DNA from 2 places in the Diaphorobacter nitroreducens genome. Region 2 is predicted to be linked to the other one. Evidence: riboswitches for the same ligand, from Rfam matches in the RefSeq annotation. Region 2 holds a riboswitch; the other holds the start of a gene.

Region 1 (10,729 bases), 1.6 Mb from region 2:
CTGCTGCGGCGCGAACTGCCGACGGTCACCGACTGGGCAGGCGCGGTCGGCGTGGGCGTGGCGGGCAACAACGTCGAATATTTCGATGAACCCGCGCTCTCGCTGATGCTGTGCGACCTGCCGCGCGCGCACTACCGCGTGTTCTCGGGCGTGGCGCCGCTGGCGCACGGCGATGCGGCCGGGGTGGGCTTTGCGGCCCACACGGCGCTGGTGCATGCGGACGGCCAGACACCCGAACTGGCGGACCTGGTGGCCGAGATGGCGGGCCGCACCAGCAGCGGCTACCTGTTTGGCGGCGTGGTGGCCAGCCGCGGGGCGCAGGTGCAACTGGCGCTGCCCGCCGGCGGCGAGGGCGACGGCGTGCTGCACGGCGGCCTGTCGGGCGTGGCCTTTGATGCGCAGGTGGAACTGGTCTCGCGCGTCACGCAGGGCTGCCAGCCCATCGGCGCGCAGGCGGCCATCACCGCCGCGCAGGACAACGTGGTGCTGGAGCTGGACGGCGAGCCCGCGCTGGACGTGCTGCTGGACACGCTAGGGGTGACACTGCAGGGCGACGCCCAGGCCGCCCTGCGCGCCGTGCGCGCCACGCTGGCAGGGCTGGAGGACGCGGACGCACCGCAGCGCCAGCGCACGGGCCATTTCGGCGCCGACACGCGCGTGCGCCACATCGTCGGGCTGGACGCGACGCGCAGCGGCGTGGCGCTGGGTGACCATGTCGAGGTGGGCATGCGCCTGGCCTTCTGCCAGCGCAACGTCGGCGCGGCCCGTGCCGACCTGATGCGCATCTGCGCCGAGATCCGTGAGGAGCTATCGCCCCAACTCGAAGAGGCGCAGGCGCTGCCCGCCGCAGGCAGCGCGCCGCATGCCGAGCCGGCGGGCGGCCGGCGCATTTGCGGTGCGCTGTATGTGAGTTGCTCGGGCCGCGGCGGGCCGCACTTCGGTGGGCCCAGCGCCGAGCTGCAGATCGTGCGCCATGCGCTGGGCGACGTGCCCCTGGTGGGCTTCTTCGCAGGCGGCGAGATCGCCGCGCACCGGCTCTATGGCTACACGGGCGTGCTGACGGTGTTCGTCGCGCCGGACGGGGCTTTATAAGCCTTTTGGGCCTCTAGCGCCCGTCCACCAAGCGCAAGCAGCTATGCAATGCATAGCGCCGTGGCGCTTGCTCAAACGCCGATGACGGCGGGGCGGGGCGCCGCAGCAGGGCGCGGCAGGCCGCAGAACGCGAAGTCCAGCTCCGGCTCCAGCCCGCTCACGATGCGCGCGATGGACTTGCCCGAGCCGCAGGCGTGGGTCCAGCCCAGCGTGCCGTGGCCAGTGTTCAGGAACAGGTTGCCGTAGCGCGTCTTGCCGATCAGCGGCACGTTGCTCGGCGTGGCGGGGCGCAGGCCGCTCCAGAACTGCGCCTGGCTCGCATCGCCCGCGCCGGGAAAGAGCTGCTCCACGCGCCGCACGATGGCTTCGCAGCGCACGGCGTTCAGTGCGCGCTCGTAGCCGTTGAGCTCGGCCGTCCCCGCGATGCGCAGCCGGTCGCCCTGCGCGCTGGTGTAGCGCGAGAAGACCAGCTTGTACTCATCGTCCGTCAGGCTCACCTGGTAGGCGGCGGCCGCGTCGCGCACCGGCAGCGTCACCGAATAGCCCTTGGCCGGGTAGATCGGCAGGCGCAGGGCCAGGGGCTGGGCCAGCAGCGGGCTGAATGCGCCCAACGCCAGCACGTAGGCGTCGCCGCGCACGCGCTCGTAGCCGCCGGCCTCGTTGGTGATCTCCACATGGTCGATGGCGCCGCCCGCCTGGTGCAGCGCGGTGATGTGGCAACCCAGGCGGAATTGCACGCCCGCGGCCTGGGCCACGCCGGCCAGCGCGCGCGTGAACAGGTGGGCGTCGCCGGACTCGTCCTCCGCCGTGTAGGTGGCGCCCGCCAGCTGCGGGCGGACGTGGGCCAGGGCTGGCTCGATGCGCACGGCCTCGTCTGCGTCCACCACGCGGCGGTGGCAGCCCAGCGCACGCATCTGCTCGGCGGGCGCCAGCGCGGCGTCGAACTCCTGGGTGCTGGTGTAGAAGTGCAGGATGCCCTGCGTGCGCTGGTCGTACTGCAGGCCCGTGTCGGTGCGCAGTTGCTGCAGCGTACTGCGGCTGTAGCTGCCCAGGCTCACGATCTGCTCGATGTTGTGGCGCGTGCGCGCGGGCGTGCATTCGCGCAGGAATTGCAGGCCCCAAAGCCACTGGCGCATGTCCGCGCGCAGGCGAAACAAGAGCGGCGCATCCTCTTTGCCCAGCCACTGCAGCACCTTGAGCGGCGCGCCGGGGTTGGCCCAGGGCTCGGCGTGGCTGACCGAGATCTGGCCGCCGTTGGCGAAGCTGGTTTCCGCACCGGGCACAGCCTGCCGGTCGATGACGGTGACCTCGTGGCCGAGTTGCTGGAGGAAGTACGCAGAGGTGGTGCCGACGACGCCGGCGCCCAGAACGATCACGCGCATGGTTTACAAGCCTTTTTCAAGGTTTGCGCAGGCAGGGCGCGCGCGAGCAGCTATTGAATGAATAGCGAACAGCGGGCGCGACATGGCCTGGCTGCCGCTCCCCCTGTCCTTGGTACCTGAGAGATTCATGCCGCGCGGGACCGTGCGCGGCACTTGCTCCTTCGGTGCGCCACGGCGGGCGTGGCGGCTCTCCAGACGGCTGTGTGGGTGTGCAGTACGGAACCTGAGCGTGTATGGGAGTTTGCGCCTTCGGTGAAACGGCATGCAGCCGTTTGCTCTCCTGCGCCGGCCATCGTAGCTGCGCGGGCGCGATGGCCCCAGCGGGCTAACCCTCAAACCATGAACACGCTCTCAGGGTGGGGCGCTGGGCGCATGCTCAGGGGTAGACCGCTTCGCCCAGGTTGAGCATGAGGCGGTTGGCCCAGGCGAACAGCGCGGCGGCGTGCACCGTGTCCAGGATTTCCAGGTCGCTCAGGCCCGCGGCGCGCAGCGGCGCGAGGTGCTGCGGCCCGAATGCACCGGGCGCGCGCGTGAGCGCGGCGCTGGCCTGCGCCAGGGCGCGCTCGCGGGCGTTGGTGCCGGCGCTGTCGGGGTCGGCGAAGATCTGCGCGATCACGTCGTTGCGCTTGGCCAGCTGCTCGAAGCGCTGCGCATGCACCGACGCGCAGTACACGCAGCCGTTGATGCGCGAGACCACGGTGGTGGCTACCTCGCGCTCGGCGCGCGGCAGGCCGCCAGGCGCGTACATGATGGCGTTGAACGCCTCTGAGCGCTCGGCGAGCACGCGGGGCTGGTGCGCCAGCACGAGGTAGAAGTCCGACGTGCGTGCCTTGGGGTGGCTTGCGTCGAGCACGGCGTTCTGCTCGGCGCTGGCGGTGGCGGGGTCCACCACGGGCAGCCAGGCCTTCCAGTCCAGCGTCTCGCTGGTGTAGCCGGCCAGGCGCAGTGGCTCGCCGGGCGGGGGCAGGTTGGCGGGGTGCACGAAGGGCGCGTCCGGCGTGGTGGGAGCGACCGCCGTGGCTGCGGTGCCCGCGGGGCCGAGGGTGGCCAGCGCCGCCACGCCGGCCACCAACCGCGCCTGGTAGGCCACGAAGCCGATGAGCTGCGCGAGCAGCACCACGTCCGGCGTGGCGAGGCCCGCCTGGGGCAGGGCGAGCAGGGCCGCGCGGTCGGCCGCGGCGGGCTGCGTGGCCAGCAGCTGCGTGAAATGCGTGATGGCTTGCCAGCGGGCATCCGCCGCGGGGGCGGGCAGGCCGGCCAGGCGCGCGCCGTAATGGTCGGCCAGCGTTGCCACGCCGCTGGCGGCCGCCACGGCCTGGGCCACGGACAGGCGCTCGGCCAGCGCCAGGCCCCCGGGCAGTTCGGGGGCGAGCAGCAGGTCTTCGCAGGCCTGGGTGGCGGTGATGGCCTTGGCGCGCTGTTGGCGCGCGGCCTGGGCATGGGGGGCATGGCCCAGGCGGGCGAGTTGGTCGATGGTGTCGGTCATGGCGAAGGCAGGATGCGTTGGGAGGTGTCGGCGGGCGTCCATTCGTCGCCCAGCAGTTCCGGCTCGGCATAGGCCTGCAGCGCGGCGAAGTGGTGCTCCACGTCCTCGCGGTACAGCAGGCCGGCGATGCCGCTGGCCAGGCGCCGTGCGCCGTCGCTGATGGCGGGAATGTCGCCCGACACCGTGCCGTGCGACAGCGCCGCCGGGTAGCAGAAGCAGTGGATGCGGTCCAGGCCGGGGCAGGCGCCGGCGGCTTTCTCGCGGAATTCGAACACCGGGCCGAGGTCGGGCGAGTCGGACAGTTCGCGGTCTTCATCGCCGGCGGGCGGCTGGTAGCGCTCGCCCCAGGTGCGCACATGGCGCGCAAACGGCGCGAACTCGGGCTTTTGTGCCCAGTCGATCACGAAGCCTGTGGCGAGGACCAGGAAGTCGAACGCAAACGTGCCCTTGGCCGTCGCCACGTGCAGCGCGTCGCCCACCTGCGTGACGCCCTGCACCGCGCAACCGAAGTGGAAGAACGCATGGGCGTGCCGCGACACGCGCAGCGTGCTGCCGTGCGGCGGCGGCACCTGCTGCACGTTGATGTAATGGCGGATGCGCCACTTCCATGCGTCGGGCAGGTCGTGGTGCCCTTGCGTGAGGCCGGGCACGCCCGAGCCCTTGGACTTGTTCACCGTGGGCATCACCGCGCGGCGCGCGATCAGGTCCACGCTGGCGGCGCCGCATTCCAGCGCCGTGCCGGCGCTGTCCATCGCGGACGAGCCCATGCCGATCACGCCCACGCGCTTGCCCTTGAGCGTGGCGTAGTCCAGCACGTCGGACGAATGCGCCCACAGGCCACCCTGTGCGGCGTGGGCCACGCCCCGCATGAAGGCAGGGACCTGCGGGCCGCCCAGGCCGTCGCGGCCCGTGGCCAGCACCACGCGGCGCGCCAGCCAGGTGGCGTGGCCGGTGGGGGCCTGCACGTCCACCGCCACCAGGCCGTCGGCGCGTGGGTGCACGGCAGTGACGGTGTGTTCATTGCGCACGTCGGCCTGCGTCACGCGGCGGTACCAGCGCAGGTAGTCCATCCACTGCAGGCGCGGGATCTTGTCGAGCGCGGCCCAGGCCTCGCTGCCCCACTGGGCCTCGAACCAGGCGCGGAAGGTGAGCGAGGGCACGCCGAGCGCGGGGCCGGTGAGCTCCTTGGGCGAGCGCAGCGTGTCCATGCGCGCCGTGGTGGCCCAGGGGCCCTCGTAGTCGGCGGGCGCGCGGTCCAGCAGCACGGCGGCAATGCCCTGCTGCGCCAGCGCCATGCTGGCCGCCAGGCCCGCCTGGCCGGCGCCGATGATGAGCACGTCGGTGACGGGCTGCCCTTCATGGGTGCGTGGCGGCAGCCATGCGCGGGCGCGCCAGTTGAGGGTGAGCAGGTCGTGCCGCAGGCGGTCTTCGAGGGCGGCCAGGCCGGCCGCCCCCAGGGGAAGCGAAAGTGACATGGAGGGCGTCGAAGAAAGCGTGGAGGGCGAAATCAGTCGATGCTGATTTTGGCGTCCTTCACCACCTGCGCCCACTTCGCGCGGTCCTTGTGGACCGTTTGGCGGAACTGCTCGGGCGTTTCGATGCGCACCGTGTTGCCCTGCGACTCGAAGCGCTGGCGCACGTCGGGCTGCTCCAGCACCTCGCGCAAGGCGGTGTTCAGCTTCTGGACCACGGCTGGGTCGGTGCCCTTGGGCGCGAAGATGCCGAACCAGATCGAGCTGTCAAAGCCCTTGGTGCCGGGCAGGCCACTGGCGCCGATGGGCGGCACCTCCTTCACGGCCGCCACGGGCTTGGCCGTGGTCACCCCCAGCAGGCGCACCTTGCCGGTCTTGTAGTGCGGCAGCACGGTCTGCACCTGGTTCATGATGCAGCAGGTCTCTCCGCGCAGCACGGAGGTGATGGCCTCGGGCCCGCCCTTGTAGGGCACGTGCACCATGTTCAGGCCCAGGCGCGCATTCAGCTCGGCAAAGGCCATGTGCGTGCCCGTGCCGTTGCCGGTGGAGGCGAAGTTGTACTTGCCCGGGTTGGCGCGCACGGTCTCGACGAACTCCTTGAGGTTCTTGGCGTCGATCACCGCGGGGTTGATGGTCAACACGTTGGACACGTCGATCAGCGGGGCGACGGGCACGAAGTCGGCCTCCACGTCGAACGGCAGGTTCTTGTAGAGCGCGGCATTGCTGCCGTGCGTGGCGGCCGTGCCGAAGGCCAGGGTGTAGCCGTCGGCCTTGGCCCGGGCCACGTACTCACTGGCGATGTTGCCGGCCGCGCCGGACTTGTAGTCGATGACCACGGGCTGGCCGAGTTTCTGGCCCAGCGGCTCCTGCACCGCGCGCGCCACCACGTCCACGCCCGATCCGGCCGGAAAGCCCATGATCAGGGTGACGGGCTGCTTGGGCCAGTCCGTGGCCTGGGCGAGGGCGGATGTGACGGTCAGCAGCGTGGCCAGGGCGGCGGTGGCGTGGCGCAGGAGGGGCATGGCAAATTTCCTTGTGATGGGTCAGTGCAAGGCGGCGCCCTATCGTGTAGGCACAGCCGAAACACGCCCATTGTGGAGAAATTCACATGCGCACGCGCTATATGCATATGGACGGCCCGTCGCCGTCCCGGGCCATGCTGGGCGCGGACGACCGGCGCTCGGCCGTTCATCTCCGGTAGGGGTTGTCGGGCCGGCGGTCGTGGCGGTTGGGCACGCCGTCGCCATCGCGGTCCCAGCCGCCGCGCACGAAGCGCCATTGGTCACCGCGCTGCACCCAACGCGGCTGGCGGTAATGGTGGCCGTGGCGCACCTGCATCCACTGGCCGGGCACCCACACATGGCGGTGGCCGCGCCATTCCCAGTGGCCCTGCGACCAGACCATGCCGCGGCGCGGTGCAGGCACGCGCTCGTAGCGTGGAGGCGGTGGCGCGTGGTATTGCACCGCATAGGCGGGCGGTGCCGAGTAGTGGGGCGTGCCGGCCTGGATCACGACGGTGGCGTTGGTGGCCGCATGCGCGGCGCCTGCCAATGACAGCAGGGCGACGAGGCTGCCGGCTGCGGCAAGGGTGGTGGTGCGGACCATGGCGTTCTCCTGTGTTGTGGGATGCGGCGCGGGGCGCTGCGGGAGACTCCATGCTGCGGGCCGCATGTCAACGTTTCGGGCGCGTTGTTGCATCCCCGGCAAAGGTTTGTGAGCAGGTGTGACGACGGCCTTCCGGCGGGCAGGACTCAGGTGCTGGTAGGGCTGAAGCCCTTGTCAGAGAAGCGGTACAAGCTCCTTTTTCAAGAGTGAGAGAGGCGCGACCAGTGCGTGGCGAGGCGCCGCGGTGCTTGGCGCACCGCCCGCCACGCCACGATTGCTTGCATGTACCGTGGGATTGACCCCTCTGGGGCCGCCCCCCCTAGATCAAACACCGCACACGGCTTGGAGAACTGGGGGCTTTGCATGGACACACCCAACTGGGCCCTGGTGGCCCATGGCTCGATGGCGCGCCTGCTGGAGCTTGACCCCGCGGCAGCCACGCACTGGACGGAAAGGCAATGCCTGACGCATCCGGCCGCCCGCCTGCATGGCAGTGCGGCGGGGCATGAGCCGCCCGGACATTCGATTGCAGGACGCAGCGGTCTGGCGCCGCGCAGCGAGGCCGCCGCGCAGGAGCGGCGCACCTTCGCGCGCGAGGTGGCCCACGCGCTGCGCGAGGCCGTGTTCGCGTCCAATCCTTTCCTCGGCGAGCTGATGGAACAGCTGGATGGTGTCACCCATCAGCGGCTGGTGGCCAGCCATGCACAGGATCTGACGCACCTGAGCTTGCAGGAGTTGGCGCGGCACTTGCAGGCAGAACGCGGCGGCTGACACTGCCCCGGTGTGAGGACCGACCATGCGCGCCATGGTGCTGGACGGACCCGGCCAGCCGCTGCGGCTGGCGGAGTTGCCGTGCCCCGTTCCGCAGGCAGGCCAGTTGCTGCTGGCGGTGCAAGCCTGCGGCGTGTGCCGCACGGACCTCCACCTGCGTGACGGCGATCTGCCGGACGCGGTGTGGCCCCTTGTGCCGGGGCATGAGATCGTGGCCCGTGTCGCCGGCCTGGGGCCGGGCGTGCGGGGCTGGCGGCAGGGACAGCGGGTAGGCGTTCCTTGGCTGGGGTGGACCTGTGGGCACTGCCGGTTCTGCACCAGTGGGCGCGAGAACCTGTGCGTGCAGGCGTGTGGGGGCGACGGATGGTCCAGTGTGGGCACCGCGAAGGGGGAAGTCAATGGCAGGCCGACTGCGTCGGGTTTTGGGTGTTTTAAGGCGCTGGCACCCGTCCATCAAGCGCCATAAGCTATTAATATAGGAGCATCACGGCCTTGCGGTGCGGCGCATCTGGGCAAAGGCCTCGAACTCCCAGCTGCGCATGGCCAGCAGCAGGGTGTAGCCCTCGCGCTCACGCTCGGGCAGGCGCTGGTCGGCCAGGTGCTGCTGCGCGAAATCCTGGGCCACGCGTTGCAGCCGCTCGGTGAAGGCCGGCGCCAGGCTGCGTGCGATGGAGCCGTGCACCAGCAGCACGCCCTCGCCCGGCGCGTCGAAGCCGCCGTTGAAGTAGTCCAGCAGTGCATGGTCGCGGAAGTAGTGCATCACCGGCCCGTGCGGGCGCCAGCGGAAGGTCTTGGCAAGCTTCAGGCGGTAGCGGTTGAGGGGGCGCAGTTCGATGATGCCGATGCGGTCGAGCTGCGCCAGGTACTGGATGCCCTCGGCCTCGCTCAGCCGGTAGGTGGTGGTGATCTGCTCCAGGGTCCACTGGCTCAGCACGCAGATCGCCATCAGCAGCAGCTTCTTGTCGGCCACCACGGCCTTTTCCTGCTCCTGCGTCAGCTCGCTCAGCAGCGGCTGGCTGTCGGCCACGCGCCGCGCCAGGTCGGCAAAGTCCAGCCGCAGCACGCGGCAGATGGCGTCGATGCGCGACAGCGGCATGTCGCCCTTGGCCAGCATGCGCTTGACGCTGGACTCGGCCATGCCCAGCGCCTGTGCCAGGCCGGCATAGGTCATCTGGGCGGACTTGAGTTCCTTCTTCAGGGCGATGACGAGGTCGGCGGTGGTGCTCATGGGGCGTGGAACGTAAAAAGTATCGAATGGCGATACCCTAAGTGTGATCCAAGCCACAAAGGCCCACAAGCGGCTGGCCTGCGCGGGCTTTGTGCGCACAATGCGCGGCACCTTCACACCCCAGCACACCGCATATGAGCGCGCAGCACCCCGTGACCTTGTCGCCCACCGCCCAGCCTGCCGAGGCGGCGCACCCCAACCAGTTCGCGCTGCTGCGCCAGCGCCGCTTCGCGCCGTTCTTCTGGACGCAGTTCGCCGGCGCGGCCAACGACAACCTGTTCAAGTTCGCCTTCACGGTGATGGTGACCTACCAGCTCAGCGTGTCGTGGATGCCGCCGGCGCTGGCGGGACTGGTGATCGGCGCGCTGTTCATCCTGCCGTTCCTGCTGTTCTCGGCCACGGCGGGGCAGCTCACGGACAAGTACGAGAAGACGCGCATCATCCGCTTCGTGAAGAACCTGGAGATCGCCATCATGCTGGTGGCGGGCGCGGGTTTCGTAGCCGGCAGCGCGGCCATCCTGCTGGGCTGCGTGTTCCTGATGGGGCTGCATTCCACGCTGTTCGGCCCCGTGAAGTTCGCCTACCTGCCGCAGGCCTTGAACGAGCGCGAGCTGACGGGCGGCAACGGCATGGTGGAGATGGGCACCTTCGTCGCCATCCTGCTGGGCAACGTCGCGGGCGGCCTGCTGGTGGCGCTGCCGGCCATCGGCCACACCACAGTGGCGGTAGCCTGCCTGGCCCTCGCCCTGCTGGGACGCCTGGTGGCGCAGTTCATTCCGCCGGCCCCGGCCACTGACCCGGGCCTGACGGTGAACTGGAACCCGGTCAGCGAGACGTGGCGCAACCTGAAGCTGGCGCACGGCAACACCGTGGTGTTCCGCTCGCTGCTGGGCATCTCGTGGATGTGGTTCTTTGGCGCGGTGTTCCTGTCGCAGTTCCCCAGCTTCGCCAAGGACGTGCTGCATGGCAACGAACAGGTGGCGTCGCTGCTGCTGGTGGTGTTCTCGGTGGGCATCGGCATCGGCTCGCTGCTGTGCGAGGTGCTCTCGCGCCGGCATGTGGAGATCGGCCTGGTGCCGCTGGGCGCCATCGGCATGAGCGTTTTCGCCATCGACCTGTACTTCGCCTCGCGGGCCCTGCCGCCGTCGGAGGTGCTCACCCTGGCGGCCTTCGCGGCGCAGCCCGCGCACTGGCGCGTGATGGCCGACCTGCTGCTGCTGTCGCTGTTCGCGGGCCTGTACAGCGTGCCCATGTACGCGTTGATCCAGATGCGCAGCCAGCCCACGCACCGCGCGCGCATCATCGCCGCCAACAACATCCTCAACGCGCTGTTCATGATCGCCAGTGCCGTGCTCGCGGGGGCGCTGCTGTCGGCGGGCTTCACGGTGCCGCAGATCTTCCTGTTCACCGGCATCGCCAATGCGGTGGTGGCGTTCTACATCTTCCTGCTGGTGCCCGAGTACCTGCTGCGCTTCGTGGCCTGGGTGCTGTCGCGCTGCATCTACCGTTTCAAGGTGCGCGGCGACGAGCACATTCCCACGGAGGGCGCGGCCATCCTGGCCTGCAACCATGTGAGCTTCGTCGATGCCGTGCTGCTGATGGCGGCCAGCCCGCGCCCCATCTACTTCATCATGGACCACCGCATCTTCCGCATCCCGGTGCTGGGTGCGCTGTTCCGCCTGGCCAAGGCCAT
Region 2 (10,729 bases):
CCATTCGCGCAGGCGCTGAGCGGCCTGCGCAGGCTGGGCCAGGTCCACGCTCCATTGCTCCAGCGTCGCGCCCTGCGGCACGGCCGTGGACAACGGCGCAGAGGTGCTGCGCGCCAGGCTGATCAGCGTGTTGCCGGGTTTCAGCAACTGGTGTGCCATGGCCAGGCCCATGCCGCGCGAGCCGCCGGTGAGGATGTAGAGGTGTTGCGTCATGCGGGCATGGTAACGGCCACGCACGCGGCGATCAAAACGGCGGTGCCGAGGCAAACGTGCACCAGCCACCCTGCAGCGGGTGCGCGAACTCCAGCACGCAGGCGTGCAGCAACAGGCGCGGTGCGCGGGCTTGTACCGACGCATCGGCATAGAGCTGGTCGCCCAGGATGGGGTGGCCCAGTGCCGCCAGGTGCACGCGCAGTTGGTGCGTGCGACCGGTGACGGGTTCCAGCTCCACGGAGGTGGTGTCGCGGGCGGCGTCGTGCGCCAGCACGCGCCAACGCGTGAGGCTGGGCTGGCCGTGCGTGGCATCCACTACGCGCAGCGGACGGCGTTCCCAGTCCGCCGCGATGGGCAGCGCGATCTCGCCCCAGCCGTCCGCGTGCGCAGGGTCGGGCGGCGGCATGCGGCCCGCCACCACGGCGCGGTAGCGCTTGTGCACCAGCCGCTGGGCGAAGCTGTGGCTGAGGGCCCGCTGCATCGCGGCGCCCCGCGCCATGAGCACCAGTCCCGACGTGGGCTGGTCCAGCCGGTGCACGATGAGCGCGTCGGGCCACAGCGCCTGGGCGCGCGTACTCAAGGCATCCTGCTTGTCGGGGCCCCGTCCGGGCACGCATAGCAATCCCGAGGGCTTGTCCAGCACCAGCAGCGTGTCGTCCACGTGCACGCTGCGGACGCCCTCTGATGGGCCGGCCGGCATACCCTGCAAAGGTGCATGCGCCCCCGCCGTCTGTACGGCCTGCGGTGCTGTCAACTCAACCGCCATGGGCCAGCCGGTCCACGGTCGCGCACAGCTCTTCCACGTCATTGGGCTTGTGGATCAGCGCGCGTGCGCCTTCGGCCAGCGCGGCCTGTTCGATTTCCGCCGTCACATAGCCGGAGGCCAGGGCCACTGGCAGGTCGCTGCGGATGGTGCGGGCCGCGCGCACGAGATCCAGGCCCGAGTAGCCCGGCATGTTGTAGTCCGTCACCAGCAGGTCGTAGCGCTCGGGGTGGGCCTGCAGGGCGTCTGTGGCTTGGTGCGGGTCGGTGAAACCGCTGACCTCGTAGCCGCGGCGGCGCAGCAGGCGCTGCACCAGAAAGACCAGCGCCTGGTCGTCGTCCACGTACATCACGTGCAGCAGGCGGTCTGTTGCCGGCGCCACCGCGGGCGGGCTGGCGGGCGCGGCCGGCGCGGGAACCTCCGACAGGGCGGCCATCATGGCGTCCGATGCCACGGGAAAGTACAGCGTGAAGCGGCTGCCCTCGGCGGGTGCACTGTGCACGTCCACGCCACCACCGTGGGTGCGCATCACGCCGTGCACCACCGCCAGTCCCAGGCCGGTGCCCTGGCCCACGGGCTTGGTGGTGAAGAAGGGTTCGAAGATGCGCGACTGGGTGGCGGCGTCCATGCCCGGGCCGTTGTCATGCACGCGCACGGCCACGTAGTCGCCCGCGCTCAGGCCCAGGCTTTCGCGCATGCGCTGGTCGGGCTGGATCAGCGCAGCATCCACGCGAATGCGGCCACGGCGGCTGCCGATGGCGTGCACGGCGTTGGTGCACAGGTTCAGCACCGCTTGCTCCACCTGCGTGGCATCCGCCAATACGGGGGGCAGGTCGGGGGGGACATGCACGGTCAGCTCGATCTCGGGCGGCAGCGTGACCCTCAGCAGCCGTTCGGTGTCGTGCACCACCTCTGCCAGGGTGACGGCCGCACGCTTGGGCGGCTCGTTGCGGCTGAAGGTGAGGATCTGCCGCACCAGGTCGCGGGCGCGCCGGCCGGCCTTGTCGATTTCCAGCAGGCTTTCGTACATCGGCGTGCCGGGCGGGCAATCGGCTTTGGCCAGCTCCACGTTGCCCAGGATCGCATGCAGGATGTTGTTGAAGTCGTGCGCGATGCCACCGGCCATGGTGCCGACGGCCTGCATCTTGTGCGACTCGCGCAGCTGTCCCTCCAGCGCGTTGCGGCGGGCTTCTTCGCGTTTGCGGGCCGTGAGGTCGCGGGCAAACACGGTGGTGGTCTCGCCTTCCGCATGGCGCTCGAACGACACGCTGATCTCCACCGCCAGCTCGCGGCCCGATGCCGTGAGCGCCGTCATCTCCCCCAGCGCCGCCTGCGTGGTCAGTTGCGCGAACGCCAGCACCTGCTGGGCCTCGGGCAGAAAGCGGCTCAACGGGCTGCCCAGCGCGTCGCTGGTGGCGCACTGGAACAGCATCGCCGCCGTGGGGTTGAACACGGTGATGCGCTCGTGCTGGTCCACGCAGATGATCGCGTCGAGCGCGGAATTGATCACCGCTTCCAGCCGGCGCTCGCTGGTGTGCAGTTGCACGTTGCGCTCCTGCAGCTCCTGTGCGCTGCGCTGCAGGGCCTGGCGTTCGGCCAGCAGCGGCCCCTGGTCGATCACGGCGCACAGAAACTGCGTGAGCGGCGCGTCCTGCTCGGAGCGCGACTCGATGCGCGCGATGTGCAGGTCGCCAGTGATATGGCGGCCCTCGCTGATGTGGAACACAACCTCCGTGGCCTCGGCCGTGCCCGTGGCCCGCGCCTGGTCGAAAGCCTCGCGTACACGCGGCGCGTGGCTGTCGCTCACGAAGGGCATCAGTGCCGTCAGGGGGCGGTCCGTCTCGCGCGGTTGGAACGAGCGCTGTGCCATGGAGTTGGCCTGGACCACCATGTCATGCTCGTCCACCACCATGAGCGACAGCGGCACGCTGGAAAACAGGGCCTCGAATCGCTCGGAAGCGCTTTCGGCCGCGGCCTGGCTGTAGCGCAGCACCTGGTTCTGCGCCTCCAGCTCGGCCTGTGAGGCGCGCAGCTGCGCAATCAGCTCGGCCACGTCGCCGCTGGCCCGTTGAGGGCCGCGGCGCTCCGGCTGCTCAGGGGGGGCGAGGCAGGCTCCGCGGCGGGAAACAGCAGGGACAGGTCGGGGCGGCTCATGGGAATCGGGCAATCCGCAGGCCTGCCAGTGTACGCGTCTGCCTGGTGCCCTACAGGCCGGTGCCGCTGCCTCGTTCAGCGGCGCACCGACAGCAGCTCGATCTCGAAATTCAGCGTGGCGTTGGGCGGAATCACGCCGCCCGCGCCGCGCGCGCCATACGCAATCGCCGGCGGGCAGGTCAGCTTGGCCTTACCGCCCGGCTTCATGCGCTGCACGCCTTCGGTCCAGCAGGGGATGACGCGGTTCAGCGGGAACTCGGTCGGCTCGCCGCGCTTGTAGGAGCTGTCGAACTCCTTGCCGTCGGGGAAGGTGCCGCGGTAGTGCACCTTGACGGTGTCGGTGGCCTTGGGTGATTCACCGCTGCCGTCCTTGAGCGATTCATAGACCAGGCCGCTGCCGGTGGTGACGGCAGGGGCCTGCGCCTGGGCTGCGGAGACGAGGGCAAGCGATGCGAGCAGTGCGAGAAGGGGGCGCATGGGTCAAATGTTCAGAAGCAACAAAGGCCCGATGGTAGGGCCTTTGTGAATGCCTGTGCGGAGAAGGCCGTCAGCCCAGTTCGCTCACCGGAACACAGCTGCAGAACAGGTTGCGGTCGCCGTAGACGTTGTCCACACGGCCCACGGGGCTCCAGTACTTGTTCTGGCGCAGGGCGGCAACGGGATAGGCTGCCGCATCGCGCGGGTAGGGGTGCTGCCAGTCGGCTGCCAGCAGGCACTCGGCCGTGTGGGGCGCGTTCTTGAGAGGGTTGTCGTCCTGCGGCCAGGTGCCGGCCTCGATCTGGCGGATCTCGCGCCGGATGGCGATCATCGCGTCGATGAAGCGGTCCAGCTCGAACAGCGTCTCGCTCTCGGTGGGCTCCACCATCAGCGTGTTGGGCACGGGGAACGACAGCGTGGGGGCGTGAAAGCCGTAGTCGATCAGGCGCTTGGCCACGTCCTCGGCCATCACGCCGCTGGTGTCCTTCAACTGGCGCAGGTCCAGGATGCACTCGTGCGCCACATGGCCGTTGGCGGAAGCGTACAGCGTGGGATAGTGGTCCTTCAGGCGCGCGCTGATGTAGTTGGCGCTCAAGATCGCTGTCTCGGTCGCGGCCTGCAGACCGTCGGCACCCATCATGCGGATGTACATCCAGCTGATGGGTAAAACGGCTGCATTGCCCAAGGGAGCTGCGCTGATAGCTCCTGTTTTGGAAGCAATGCCGCCCGTGGCGTGGCCGGGCAGGTAGGGCACGAGGTCCTCCACCACGCACACCGGACCCACGCCGGGGCCGCCGCCGCCGTGGGGGATGCAGAAGGTCTTGTGCAGGTTCAGGTGGCTCACGTCGCCGCCGAACTCGCCCGGCGCGGCCACGCCGACCAGGGCGTTCATGTTGGCGCCGTCCACATACACGCGCCCGCCGTGGCTGTGCACCAGCTCGCACAACGCCTTCACCTGGGTCTCGAACACGCCATGCGTGCTGGGGTAGGTGATCATCACGCAGGCGAGGTTGGCACTGTGCTTCTCGCATTGGGCCTGCAGGTCCGCCATGTCCACGTTGCCGTTCTCGTCGCACTTGGTCACCACGACCTGCATGCCCACCATCTGGGCGCTGGCGGGGTTGGTGCCGTGCGCGCTACTGGGGATCAGGCAGATGTTGCGGTGGGCGTGCCCCTGCGCCGCGTGGTAGGCCTTGATGGCCAGCAGGCCGGCGTATTCGCCCTGGCTGCCTGCGTTGGGCTGCAGGCTGATGCCGGCGTAGCCCGTGGCCTGGCACAGCCAGGCGCGCAGTTGCTCGTCGAGCAGGCGGTAGCCTTCGAGCTGGTCGGCCGGGGCGAACGGGTGCACGTTGGCGAACTCGGGCCAGGTGATGGGGATCATCTCGCTCGTGGCGTTGAGCTTCATGGTGCATGAGCCCAGCGGGATCATGGTGCGGTCCAGCGCCAGGTCCTTGTCGGACAGCTGGCGGATGTAGCGCAGCATGCCGGTTTCGGAATGGTGGGTGTTGAACACCGGGTGTGCCATGAAGCGGCTGGTGCGCGCCAGAGCATCCGGGAACAGCGCCGGTGCGCCGGCCGCGTCCATCGCCTCGATGGTGGGCAGTTGCTGGCCGTCCCGCGCAAAGATCTTCCACAGCAGCTGGATATCGGCGCGGGTGGTGGTCTCGTCCAGCGAGATGCACAGGTATTCATTCCAGGCTTTTCGCAGGTTTGCGCCCATCTGGACTGCGCGAGCAGCTATTGAATCCGTAGCATCCTTGGTGTGCAGGCTGAGTGTGTCGAAGGCCGAGCCATGGTGGCGGCTGGTGAACCCCAGCTGTGCCAGGCCGCGGCTCAGGATGGCGGTGAAGCGCGCCACGCGGCGGGCGATGCGCGTGAGGCCCTCGGGGCCGTGGTACACGGCGTACATGCTGGCGATCACGGCCGGCAGCACCTGGGCCGTGCAGATGTTGCTCGTGGCCTTCTCGCGGCGGATGTGCTGCTCGCGCGTTTGCAGCGCCAGGCGGTAGGCGGGCTTGCCGTGCACGTCCACGCTCACGCCCACCAGGCGGCCGGGCAGACTGCGCTTGAATTCGTCGCGGCAGGCCATGAAGGCGGCGTGCGGTCCGCCGGCGCCCATGGGCATGCCAAAGCGCTGGGTGGAGCCCACCACGATGTCGGCGTCCCACTCGCCGGGGGCCTTGAGCAGCGTGAGCGCCAGCAGGTCGGTAGCGAAGATGGCTGCGGCCTGTTTGGCGTGGATGGCGTCCACGTCGGCCTGCCAGTCCTGCACCCAGCCGCTGCTGGCAGGGTACTGGATGAGGGCGGCGAAGAAGTCGCCGGCCAGGGCCGCCTGCCATTCCTCCTGGGAATTGGCCACCACCACGGTGATGCCGATGGGGGCGGCGCGGGTCTGGATGACTTCGATGGTCTGCGGGTGCGCATCGCCGGCCACGATGAAGACGTCGCTCTTGGACTTGACCGAGCGCTTGGCCAGCGTCATGGCCTCGGCGGCAGCGGTGGCCTCGTCGAGCATGGAGGCGTTGGCGATGGGCATGGCCGTGAGGTCGCACACCATGGTCTGGAAGTTGAGCAGCGCCTCCATGCGGCCCTGGGAGATCTCGGCCTGGTAGGGCGTGTAGGCCGTGTACCAGGTAGGGTTTTCCAGCACGTTGCGCAGGATGACGCCCGGCGTGTGCGTGCCGTAGTAGCCCTGGCCGATGAAGCTCTTGAGGATGCGGTTCTTCGACGCAATGGCCTGGAGCTCAGCCAGCGCCGCGGCCTCGGTGGCCGGCGCGGGCAGGTCCATGGGGCGCTGGCGCGCGATGGAGCGCGGCACGATGGAATCAATGAGCGCTCGGCGCGAAGCCTCGCCGATCACCGACAGCATGTGTGCTTCGTCGGCGGCGTCGATGCCAATGTGGCGGGGCAGGAATTCAGCGGCGTTTTCAAGCGCCGCCAGGGGCAGGGGGGAGGGCATCTGCATGGCGAGGGACCAGTCTCAAGAGCGATGGGGCGGTGCGGCGGCGCCGTGTGCACGGCGCCGCGGGTGCATCAGGCGTTCTGGGCGAAGGCGGTATAGGCCGTTTCGTCCATCAGGCCGGCGAGCTGGCCGGCGTCGCTGAGCTTGACCTTGAAGAACCAGCCCGCGCCCAGCGGGTCGGAGTTGGCCAGGGACGGGTCGGCGCGCAGGGCCTCGTTGACTTCGACGATTTCGCCGGACACGGGCATGTAGACATCGGCAGCGGCCTTGACGGACTCGACCACGCCGGCCACGTCGCCCTGGGCAAAAGTGGTGCCCACCGCGGGCAGGTCCACGAACACCACATCGCCCAACGCATCCTGCGCGTGGACGGTGATGCCAACGACGGCCGCGGCCGGGTCGGCTGCGTTGATCCATTCATGGTCTTTGGAAAACTGGATGCTCATGGGGGGCTCCGGGAAGAAGAGGTGGAAGGAAAAGGTTTGAGAGTGGTCAGCCCGCACTGTAGCCGGGCTGACCTGGGCGCGGTGGCAGTTCGCCGCGGTGAATTCAGCCGCGGTAGTAGCGTGTGGGAACAAAGGGCGTGGCAGCCACTTCCATGGGCACGGCCTTGCCGCGCACCATGGCGTTCACACGGGTGCCGGGGGCGGCATGGGCGGGCATTACGTAGGCCAGGGCGATGGGCTTGTCGGCAGTGGGGGCCAGCAGGCCGCTGGTGACTTCGCCGATGCGCTCGCCCGACTCGTTTTGCAACTCGGTGTGCTCACGCACGGGCACGCGCTCCAGCGCCACCAGGCCCACGCGCTTGCGCGTGAGAGTGGCCGGGCTGTCGATCTGGGCCAGCACCTTGTCGGCACCTGGAAAACCGCCAGCGCGCGCGCCGCCTGTACGGCGCACCTTCTGAATGGCCCAGTTCAGGCCGGCTTCGGGTGGGGTGGTGGTGGTGTCGATGTCGTTGCCATACAGACACAAGCCGGCTTCCAGGCGCAGCGAATTGCGTGCGCCCAGGCCGATGGGCTTGACCTCGGGCTGGGCCAGCAGCGTGCGCGCCAGGGCCTCGGCCTGCGTGGCGGGCACCGAGATCTCGAAGCCGTCCTCTCCGGTGTAGCCGCTGCGCGTCACGAAGCACTGCGCCCCGGCGATGTCGAAATGCCCGCCGGTCATGAACACCAGTTTGTCCACGCCTGGTGCCAGACGCGCGAGCACCGCTGCCGCCTGTGGGCCCTGCAGCGCGAGCAGGGCCTGGTCGGGCATGGGAATCACCTGGCAGCGTTGGCCGATGCGCGCCTGGATGTGGGCAATGTCGCCCACCTTGCAGGCGCCGTTGACGATCACGAAGAGCTCGTCCTGCGCCATGCGGAAGAACATGAGGTCGTCGATGATGCCGCCCTCGTCATTGAGGAGCAGGCCGTAGCGCTGCTTGCCCACGGGCAGGTCGACCACGTCCACGGGCATCAGCGTCTCGAACGCGGCAGCGGCGTCAGGGCCGACCAGCTTGAGCTGCCCCATGTGCGACACGTCAAACAGGCCGGCCGCCGTGCGCGTGTGGTGGTGCTCGGCCATCAGGCCCATGGGGTATTGCACGGGCATGGAGTAGCCGGCGAAGGGCACCATGCGGGCGCCCAGTTCGATGTGCAGGGCGTTGAGGGGAGTGGTGAGCAGGTCGGACATGGCGGACAGGGCAATGGGCGAAGGCAAATGGTGGAGCGATCTCTCGATCGCCGATTTGCCCCGCTGTCCGCTTTACCTGAGAGATTCACCCCGCCTGCATGGCATGTCACGGGGCTTGCTCCTTCGGTGGGCCGCATGCTGCTGCGGCCTCTCTCCAGCAAGGGAAACACCCGCATCCCTGCGGGCGTGTCGCCAGTCCTTTTGCCTGAGCGTTCGGCTGCTGCCTGCGCCTTCGGCGGCCCGGCCCTGGGGGGCGCGGACTCTCTCCTGACGGGACGGATTCTATCTATTTTGCGTACACGAGATCACGCAGGGCCAGTGAAAGCGATGGCACGTAGGTGATGACCAGGAGGCACAGCAGGACCACGCCCACGAACGGCAACAGGTGGGCGACGATACGATCCAGGGAGATGCGCGCCACCGTGCATGCCGCGAACAGGTTCACGCCAAAGGGCGGCGTGATCATGCCGAGCGCCAGGTTCACCACCATGATCAGCCCGAAGTGCACCGGGTCCACGCCGAAGTGCTGGGCCACCGGCGCCAGGATCGGCGCCAGCACGATGATGGCGGCGCTGGTCTCGATGAACATGCCGATCACGAACAGCGCGGCATTCACGCCCAGCAGGAACAGCGCGGGCGACTGCAGCACCTCCTGCAGCCAGCGGCCGATGGCGTCCGGCACGCCAGCGCGCGTGATGAGGAAGGCAAACAGGCCCGCATTGGCAATGATGAACATGATCACCGCCGACGAGATGGCCGACTTGCGCAGGATGGCGAACAGGTCCGCGACGCGGATCTCGCGGTAGATCAGCATGCCCACCACCAGCGCGTAGAACACGGCCACGGCAGAGGCCTCGGTGGGCGTGAACACGCCGCCGTAGATGCCGCCCAGGATGATGACTGGCATCAGCAGTGCCCAGCCCGCCTGCAGCAGCGCGCGGCCGAAGGGCATGCGCCCGTCGCCGTCATGCTTGCCCCAGCCCTTGTACTTGCAATACGCCCAGACGAACAACATCAGCGCACCGCTGATGAGGATGCCGGGGCCGAAGCCGGCGATGAACAGCTCGCCAATCGACACCTCGGCCGCCACACCGTACAGGATCATGGGGATGGACGGCGGGATGATCACACCCAGCTCGGCACTGGTGGCTTGCAGCGCGGCCGCGTAGCTGGTGGGGTAGCCATGCTTGATGAGCGCAGGAATCAGGATGGCGCCGATGGCGAACGTGGTCGCCACCGATGACCCTGAGACGGCCGCGAAGATCATGCAGGTGAGCACGCAGGTCATGGGCAGGCCGCCCTGCACGCCGCCCACGATGCTCTTGGCAAACTCCACGAGCCGGCGCGAAATACCGCCGGTCTCCATGAGGTTGCCCGCCAGGATGAAGAACGGAATGGCTGCGAGCGGAAACTTGTTGATGGAGGCGAACATCTCCTTCACGGAGATCAGCATGTTGGCGTTCGCCACCTGGATGCCCAGGATGGAGGCCAGCCCGATGGAGACGGCCACGGAGATGGTGAGCGCGAAGCACAGCACCATGGTGGAGATCATGACCGTGGTCATAGGGCCTCCACGCGCGTCATTTCATGTACTCGTCGTCCCCCGAGGGGGTCGCTCGCTTGCTTGAGGTGGCTCTGCGCGGTGCTCATTGGGCAGTCTCCAGTTCATGGCGCTGCGGGTCGATCAGATTGCCCACGATGCCGAGGATGCTGAACAGCCCACCCACGGGCATGGCCAGATAGGCCCAGAACATGGAAACCGACTCCAGCCCTGCCATCGACTGCACGCCGCCGCGGCGCGCGTAGTCCCACCCCCACCAGATGATCACGGCGATGAGCGCCAGCGCTGCCAGGCACACCACCCAGTCCAGCACGCGGCGCAGCGGGCGCGGGCTCCAGCGGTAGAGCACGTCGACGCTGACCATGGCGCCCTGCCGGAATGCCATGGGAATCGCCAGAAACACCATCCAGATCAGGCTGAAGCGGATCAGCACCTCGGTCCACTCGGCCGGCTCTTCGAAAACGAAACGCATCAGGATCTGGAACATGCCGAGCGCCGAGGCCAGCGCCAGCATGGCGCAGGCGCCCCACATGGCGACGGCGGTGCTCCAGCGCTCGCAGGAGAGGAAGAAGGTTTTCATGCGCACTCACGAAAATATGAATAAAAACGCCCGTGGCGCATGATCCACGGGCGGTAGCAGCTACTGAAAAGTGAGCGTCACTTGTAGTTGCGGATCTTGTCGAGGTTGGCCTTGCCGAACTCTTTCTCGAACTGCGCGTTCACGGGCGCGAGCGCGGCGACAAACTTGGACTTGTCCAGATCGTCGATCACCGTCATGCCCTTGGCGCGCAGGTCGGCCACGCCCTTGGCGTCGTCCTCGTCCACGCGGGCGCGGTTAGCCTTGGTGCCTTCCTTGGCGGCGTCGATGAAGGCCTGCTTGTCCGCAGGGGAGAGCTTGTCGAACACCGCCTTGTTCATCACGAAGATG

What was found. Region 2 has a riboswitch for glycine ahead of gcvT (glycine cleavage system aminomethyltransferase GcvT). Riboswitches for the same ligand answer to the same signal wherever they lie in the genome.
Region 1: linked by a shared signal. The riboswitch ahead of BA022_RS16935 (D-amino acid dehydrogenase) and the one ahead of gcvT (glycine cleavage system aminomethyltransferase GcvT) in region 2 are both predicted to bind glycine.

What each region holds. Positions count from the first base shown of each region.
Region 1 covers NZ_CP016278.1:3,613,179-3,623,907, forward strand. The annotation lists gene BA022_RS16930 (FIST signal transduction protein) at 1-1,092, shown strand, start outside; gene BA022_RS16935 (D-amino acid dehydrogenase) at 1,164-2,474, opposite strand; glycine riboswitch at 2,568-2,679, opposite strand; gene BA022_RS16940 (CMD domain-containing protein) at 2,851-3,960, opposite strand; gene BA022_RS16945 (NAD(P)-binding domain-containing protein) at 3,957-5,435, opposite strand; gene BA022_RS16950 (Bug family tripartite tricarboxylate transporter substrate binding protein) at 5,468-6,454, opposite strand; gene BA022_RS16955 (YXWGXW repeat-containing protein) at 6,621-7,037, opposite strand; gene BA022_RS16960 (host attachment protein) at 7,401-7,808, shown strand; partial or broken gene BA022_RS16965 (alcohol dehydrogenase catalytic domain-containing protein) at 7,834-8,187, shown strand; gene BA022_RS16970 (helix-turn-helix domain-containing protein) at 8,293-9,036, opposite strand; gene BA022_RS16975 (MFS transporter) at 9,171-10,729, shown strand, end outside.
Region 2 covers NZ_CP016278.1:1,188,318-1,199,046, reverse strand. The annotation lists gene BA022_RS05585 (SDR family NAD(P)-dependent oxidoreductase) at 1-213, opposite strand, end outside; gene BA022_RS05580 (RluA family pseudouridine synthase) at 245-913, opposite strand; partial or broken gene BA022_RS05575 (PAS domain-containing hybrid sensor histidine kinase/response regulator) at 969-3,130, opposite strand; gene BA022_RS05570 (FKBP-type peptidyl-prolyl cis-trans isomerase) at 3,206-3,607, opposite strand; gene gcvP (aminomethyl-transferring glycine dehydrogenase) at 3,678-6,572, opposite strand; gene gcvH (glycine cleavage system protein GcvH) at 6,641-7,015, opposite strand; gene gcvT (glycine cleavage system aminomethyltransferase GcvT) at 7,119-8,240, opposite strand; glycine riboswitch at 8,294-8,408, opposite strand; glycine riboswitch at 8,428-8,520, opposite strand; gene BA022_RS05550 (TRAP transporter large permease) at 8,527-9,804, opposite strand; gene BA022_RS05545 (TRAP transporter small permease) at 9,887-10,381, opposite strand; gene BA022_RS05540 (TRAP transporter substrate-binding protein) at 10,459-10,729, opposite strand, start outside.